Regions from separate parts of the Frigidibacter sp. MR17.24 genome, predicted to be linked through region 2. Evidence: riboswitches for the same ligand, from Rfam matches in the RefSeq annotation. Region 2 holds a riboswitch; the other holds the start of a gene.

Region 1 (3,394 bases), on a different contig from region 2:
GCGCGAAGGCGGGCGCGCCGACCAGGGCCGTGACCACGCCGATCGGCAGCACCTGGCCCGGCACGATGATGCGCGACAGCACGTCGGCCGCGATCAGGAACACCGCCCCGATCAGCGCCGCAAGCGGCAGCATCCGGCCATGGCGCGGCCCGACCAGAAGCCGCGCGGCATGCGGGATCACGAGGCCGACGAAGCCGATCGCCCCGGTGACCGACACCAGCGCCGCCGTGGCCAGCGCCGTGGCCAGGATCAGCGTGGCCTGCACGCGCCGCACCGGCACGCCAAGCGCCGCGGCGCTGTCGGCGCCGAAGGTGAAGGCGTCGAGCGTGCGCAGGTGGCCCAGCGCGACGATCAGCACCAGCCCCGCCGCCGGCAGCGCCAGCGCCACGTCGGGCCAGCGCACGCCCGACAGGTTGCCCATGAGCCAGAACAGGATGCCGCGCGCCTGCTCGGCGCTGGCCGAGCGCGCGATCAGGAAGGTGGTGAGCGCGTGGAACAGCTGCGATCCCGCGATGCCGGCCAGGATGATCACGCCCGCGCCGCGCGGCCCCGCGCCGCCGCCCGCCGCCCGCGCCAGCGCCGCGACCAGCGCGAAGGCCGCGAGCGCGCCGGCGAAGGCGCCCGCCGACATCGACACCGCCCCCGCGCCCAGCCCCGCAAGCGCCACCAGCACCGCCCCGGTCGAGGCCCCGGCCGAGATCCCCAGCAGGTAGGGATCGGCCAGCGGGTTGCGCAGCAGCGCCTGCAGGATCGCGCCGCAGGTCGCAAGCCCCGCACCGCAGCCCGCCGCGACCAGCGCCCGCGTCAGCCGGTAGGACCAGATGATGCCCGCGTCGATCGGGTCGACCGGCAGGCCCGCGTCGAACAGCCGGTTCGCCAGCACCGCCAGCACCGTGGCCGGCGGGATCCGGGTCTCGCCGATGCAGATGCCGCCGATCAGCGCCAGCGCCAGCACCAGCGCCGCCGCCAGCACCCGCGGCGCGATCCCGCGCCGCCGCCGCGCGGCCGCAGGGGCAAGCGCGAGCGTCACGGCGCCAGCGTCTGCATCGCCGCGGTCAGCGTCTCAAGCCCGTCGACGACCCGGATCGAGGCCTCCATCTGCTGGGCGTCGAGGATCACGATCCGGCCCTCGCGCACGGCCGTCATCTCGCGCGTCACCGGGTCGGAGGCCAGGAAGGCCAGCTTTTTGTCGACGTCGTCGGCGGGGAAGCGGCGCCGGTCCATCCGCGCCAGCACGATGACCGAGGGGTCGGCGCGGGCGATGGTCTCCCAGCCGACGGTCGGCCATTCCTCGTCCGACTGCACGACGTTGCGCAGCCCAAGCTGGCGCATCATCCAGGCCGGGATGCCGCGCTGGCCCGCCACGAACGGGTCGAGGTCGAGATCCGCGCTCGAGAACCACACCACCGCCGAGGCGTCGGGCAGCGACAGCGCCTGCGCCCGGCCGACGGCGGCCGCCGCGCGCGCCTTCAGGTCGGCGACGATCTCGGCGCCCCGGGCCGGGCGGTCCATGATCGCGGCCATCTCCTCGATCGAGCGGTACAGCGTGGCGACGTCGAAATCGGCGCTGCGGGTGCCGTCCGAGCCGGTGAGGTTGTCCTTCGCCTCGCAGTCGGTGGGCATGACATAGGCGGGAATGCCGAGGTCGGCGAACTGCGCGCGGGTTCCGACCGCGCCCTGCGGCCCGATCATCCACTCGAACATCGTCGGCACGAAGCCCGGGCGGCGGTTGACCACCGCCTCGAAGCCGGGCGCGTTGTCGGCGATGCGCGGCACCCCGGCATCGACATCGCGATAGGCGGGCAGCACGTCGTTGAACCACAGCGCGGTGCCCGCCATCCGGTCGGCGACGCCCAGCGCATACAGGATCTCGGTCGTGGCCTGGCCGATGCTGACCACGTTCCCCGGCGGGCCGTCGAAGCGTAGCGGGTGGCCGCAGTTGTCGATCTCCAGCGGATAGCGCGTGCCCTCTGCCTGCGCGGGTGCGCAGGGTGCCAGCAGCGCGGCGAGCGCGAGGGCAAGGGTGACGGGACGGGCGGCGGGAAGGGCGGCGGGCGCCCGGTTCGGAAGACGGCTGGACGCGGGGGCCGGGGACCGCCGCAGGGAATGGGCACGCATGACTGCTCCTTCCGGGCACCCCGCCCGGGCTTGCTGATGGGGGATGGCAGGTCTCCTGACTCGCGGGTCGTGGCTTGCCCCGCCTTCCCGCGCCGTTGAGGGCGCAGTGGCATCGGGGGTCGCTCGCCGCTCACAGTTGCGGGGGCAGTCGCGGGTTCGGCGCCTGATGGCTACACCTCACCGCGTTCCCTTTTCATCCGGGCGGCCTGGCCGGCCCGGAAACCATCCGTTCCGGGATGCCCGAGCCGGGGGTGCGGGTCAAGCGGGCATGGTGGGCAAGGCGCAGCTGCATGGGGTGATCCGTATGAGTGTTATAATATAACAATCATGCCGGCCGGGGGCCGTCAAGCGGCTTTCCCTGCGCCGCGCGGGGTCAGCCCGGCGCGCGGGCCGCAGGGACATTCGGGTTGCCTGCGGCGGGGGGGCTTTGTATCGGTTGGCCATGGCGCAAGGGGCTCGGATGGAACTGATCATACTGGACGCGCGGCTGGCCGAGTGGGGCTTTCCCAGGTACCACAGCGCCGGTGCCGCCGCGATCGACCTCTTTGCCTGCATCGAGGCCCCGCTGCGCATCGAGGCGCAGGCGCCCGCGACCCTGGTCAGCAGCGGCGTCGCGCTGTCATTCGACGATGTCAGCCTTGCCGGGCTGGTGCTGCCCCGCTCGGGCCTCGGTCACCGCAAGGGGCTGGTGATGGGCAACGGCACCGGCCTGATCGATCCCGACTATACCGGCGAGATCTTCGTCAGCGCCTGGAACCGCAACCCGCCCGGCGCGGACCCGATCGAGATCCAGCCGGGCGAACGCATCGCGCAGATGGTCTTCGTGCCCGTCGTGCGCCCCAGCTTCACCGTCGTCGACCGCTTCAGCCGCAGCACCGAGCGGGGCGCCGGCGGCTTCGGCTCGACCGGCTGAGCGCCGGGCCGCGACCGCGAGGGGGCCACCACCCATGCAATCCGCCGCCAGATCGCCCGAGCGATGCCGGCCCTTCCGGGCGGGACGCTGATGCTGGTGGCCGCGATCGCCGCCGCGCTGCTGGCGCTGGCTTGGGCGCTGCGCCTGCCGCGCCGGGTGCTGGCCACGATGCTGGCGCTGCTGTGGCTCGCCGCGCTCTCGGCGCATCTGGTGCTGCCCGAGGGGGCGGGCCTGCGCCGCGCCATCGGCGGATCGGCGGCGGGCTGGTTCGCGCTGGGCCTCGCCGTGGCCGCGGTGCTGGCCTATCGCGGGGGCCTCGCCCGGCTGCGCGCCCGCGTCGCCGCAGCACCGGACCCCGCTTCG
Region 2 (3,394 bases):
GGCCTGGCCGAGATCAACGGCTTCGACCAGTCGCTGAACCTCAAGCGCCGCGGCACGCTGGAACGCTCGGCCGGCAGCCTGTTCGTCGGCGGCGGCGACCTGAAGGCCGCCAGCTTCTGGACCGGCCTGCGCCCGATGACGCCCGACGGCACCCCGGTCGTCGGCCGCTCGCCGGTCGAGAACCTGTGGCTGAACACCGGCCATGGCACGCTGGGATGGACGATGTCGGCGGGCTCGGCCCGGGTGCTGGCGGACCTGATCTCGGGCCGCGCGACCGACATCGACGCAAGCGACCTGGGCTTTGCCCGCTACGTGAAGACCGCGGCCAGCCTTGCCCGGGCGCGCGGCATCGCACAGCCGGCCTAGGCGCGGCGCATCAGGTAGATGTCCATGATCCAGCCGTGGCGCGCCCGCGCCGCGGCCCGCGTCTGCAGGATGCGGTCCGACACCTCGGACAGCGGGCCCGAGATGCTGATCTCCTCGGTCATGCCGGCATAGGCCGACCACCAGATCTCCACCCCCGCGGGCGGCACGGCCGCGAAGGCGCCGCCCGCGTCCAGCATCACCACCACCGTGTCGACGCCAGCGGGCCAGCCCTCGTCGCGCAGCCGCCGCCCGGTGGTGACCACGAAGGGCTTGCCGACCTCGTTCAGCGGGATGCGGTGCGCGGCGCACAGCGCCTGGATCGAGGTCACGCCCGGGATCACGTCGACCGTCACCGGCCGCACCGCGGCCAGCCGCCCGGCGATGCGCAGGGTGCTGTCATACAGCGACGGATCGCCCCAGACCATCAGCGCCACCCTCGCCGGGCCGGGGCCGATCGCCCGGTCCCAGACCGCCGCGATGCGGTCGTGCCAGTCGGCGACGCGGGCCTCGTAGGCGGGGATCGCGGGATCGCGGACGGGCAGCGGGAACGGCCGCAGCCGGCCGGTGTCGCCGATCACCTCGGCCGCGATCGCGCGGCGCAGGTCGGCAAGGTCGGCCTTGTCCTCGCCCTTCTCGGGGATCAGCACGATGTCGGCCGCGCGCAGCGCCTCGGCCGCCTGGAAGGTCAGGTGCTTGGGGTGGCCGGTGCCGATGCCGACCAGCGAAAGATGGATCATGGGCCCCCCGGACATGGAACGGGCCCCGGGATCGATCCCCGGGGCCCGCAAGCGATAGACGGTTTCGCGCCAGCGCGAAAGATCAGGCGGCGTGATGCAGGCGCGGCGTCACGATGCCGGACTTCTCAAGCCCTTTCAGCGACTTGGCGCCGGCCAGCACGGCCAGGTCGACCAGCGGCTCCAGCAGCACGACCGACATGTAGGCCAGGCCGAACGACCCGATGGCGGCAAGGTTCGCGGCCTCGAAGCCCTGGCCGTAGACCGCCCAGAACCCGACCCAGGCGACGATCCCGCCCTGATAGGCGGTCGACAGCTTCAGCGCCTGGCCATAGCTCAGATCGACATAGGCGGTGCCGGGCGCGATGATCCGCGCGGCCAGCGCCCGCAGGCCGAACAGCGGCACCAGCAGCGTGGTGACGTTCATGCCGTATTGCGGCAGGTCGAAGGGCGCGAAGAACAGGCCCTGCAGCAGCAGGCCCATCGCCAGCCCGACCGCGGCCGGCGCGGCGCCGAACAGCAGGAACAGGGTCGAGCCCAGGATCAGGTGCACCTCCGAGATGCCGACGGGATGGTGCGGCAGCACTTGGAAGAAGGTGAAGACGGCGGCGGTCGCAAGGACCGAGCGCGCGGCGAGCGAGGGCAGCCCCTTCTCCAGCGCGGCCTCGGCCGTCATCTTCAGCGCGGTCGCGCCCGCGGCGGCGGCGGTGCCATAGCTCAGCAGCAGTTTCGCGCCGGTGACGACGCCATGTTCGATATGCATCAGGATCTCCTTGCCGTCACACCCGACGGCGGTCCGAGGGTCACCTCTCAGGCCGGTTTCCTGGCTCGCGGGTCGAGGGCGGACCTGCGGCCTTCCCGGGCTCCGGCGCCGAGGATCGGCGCGGCGGCTTGGCCCAGTGGCACGCGTGGCAGGCCCGCCTCACCGCATACAGTCGCGGGGGCGGCCGGGGCTTCGGGCGCCGCGATTGGGTCCGCCCTTCCCCGTTCCCGATGAAGCCCGACGCCTGGGGCGTGCTTGCGGGCACCAAAGAGATCTTCAGGTAACGCGCGCGTGAGGCGGCGGTCAAGTCCCTGCGCCGTCCTCGCCCGCGAGCGGGCCGTAAAGGATCAGCGCCGGCGCCGTGCCCGGCGCCTCGGACGCCAGCCGCGCCGCCAGCGTCGACAGCGTCATCCGCACCAGCCGCTGCTCGGGCTGGCCCACCGCCTCGGCCATCAGCGCGGGGGTGGCGGGCGACAGGCCGCGCGTCATCAGGAGCGCCGCGAAGGTCGGGAAGGTGCGCCGGCCCATGAAGACGACCGTGGTCGCCTCGGGATCGGCGAGCGCGGCCCAGTTCATCGCCTCGGGCAGGCCGCCGCTCACGTCGGCGCCGGTGATGAACTGCACCCGCCGCGCCGTCAGCCGCCGCGTCAGCGGGATCGCCGCCGCCGCCGCCGCCGCGCAGGCCGAGGGCACGCCGGGCACGATGTGAAAGCCGATGCCGGCGGCCTGCAGCGCGACGATCTCCTCCTCCAGCCGGCCGAAGATGCCGCTGTCGCCGGATTTCAGCCGCACCACCCGCAGCCCGGCCTGCGCCTGCTCGACGATCAGGCGGTTGACGTGGTCCTGCTTGGCCGAGGGCCGCCCGGCGCGCTTGCCGACGGCGATCAGCTCGGCCCCCGCGCGGGCATGGGACAGCACCGGCCCCGAGGCGAGATCGTCGAACAGCACCACGTCGGCCGCGGCCAGCCGCGCCACCGCCTTCAGCGTCAGAAGTTCGGGGTCGCCCGGGCCGGCCGAGACGAAGGCGACGGAGCCGGGAGGGAAGGGATCGGTCGTCATGTGGCCTCGGCGATCAGGTGGAAGAAGCTGCCGGTCGCGCGCCCGCCGCCGGGCAGGATGCGCGTCGATCCGGTCTCGGGCACCGCGGCGCCGGTCGCGTCGGTGACGCGCGCGAGCGGCGCATCAGGCTGCGACAGGATCGTGGCATAGTGGAATTCGTGCCCGCGCGCCCGGGCGGGCAGGCCGGGGGCGGGGGTGGCCAGCTCGGCCAGCCGATAGCCCAGGTGCATCCGGCGCCCGGCGAAGCTGGTCTCGAGCGCGAAGAGCCCGGCCATCTCGTGCCGGGTGCCGTCCTTGGCCACCAGCCCCGCCCCCATCGCCATGTAGCCCCCGCATTCGCCGTGCACGGGGCGCGTCTCGGCGAAGGCGCGCAGCCCCGCGCGGAAGCGCGCCGCGCCGGCCAGCCGTCCGGCATGCAGCTCGGGATAGCCGCCGGGCAGCCAGCAGGCGCCGGCCGAGGGATCGGGCGCCT

Evidence for each region. Region 2 has a riboswitch for cobalamin ahead of V8J39_RS21885 (energy-coupling factor ABC transporter permease). Riboswitches for the same ligand answer to the same signal wherever they lie in the genome.
Region 1: another riboswitch for cobalamin. It lies ahead of V8J39_RS17900 (ABC transporter substrate-binding protein); the one in region 2 lies ahead of V8J39_RS21885 (energy-coupling factor ABC transporter permease).

What each region holds. Positions count from the first base shown of each region.
Region 1 is NZ_JBAWKE010000006.1:164,480-167,873, forward strand. It holds gene V8J39_RS17895 (FecCD family ABC transporter permease) at 1-1,030, opposite strand, end outside; gene V8J39_RS17900 (ABC transporter substrate-binding protein) at 1,027-2,118, opposite strand; cobalamin riboswitch at 2,160-2,346, opposite strand; gene dut (dUTP diphosphatase) at 2,579-3,031, shown strand; gene V8J39_RS17910 (HesA/MoeB/ThiF family protein) at 3,095-3,394, shown strand, end outside.
Region 2 is NZ_JBAWKE010000013.1:6,752-10,145, forward strand. It holds gene V8J39_RS21875 (D-amino acid dehydrogenase) at 1-366, shown strand, start outside; gene cobF (precorrin-6A synthase (deacetylating)) at 363-1,103, opposite strand; gene V8J39_RS21885 (energy-coupling factor ABC transporter permease) at 1,186-1,863, opposite strand; cobalamin riboswitch at 1,897-2,147, opposite strand; gene cobA (uroporphyrinogen-III C-methyltransferase) at 2,167-2,922, opposite strand; gene V8J39_RS21895 (cobyrinate a,c-diamide synthase) at 2,919-3,394, opposite strand, start outside.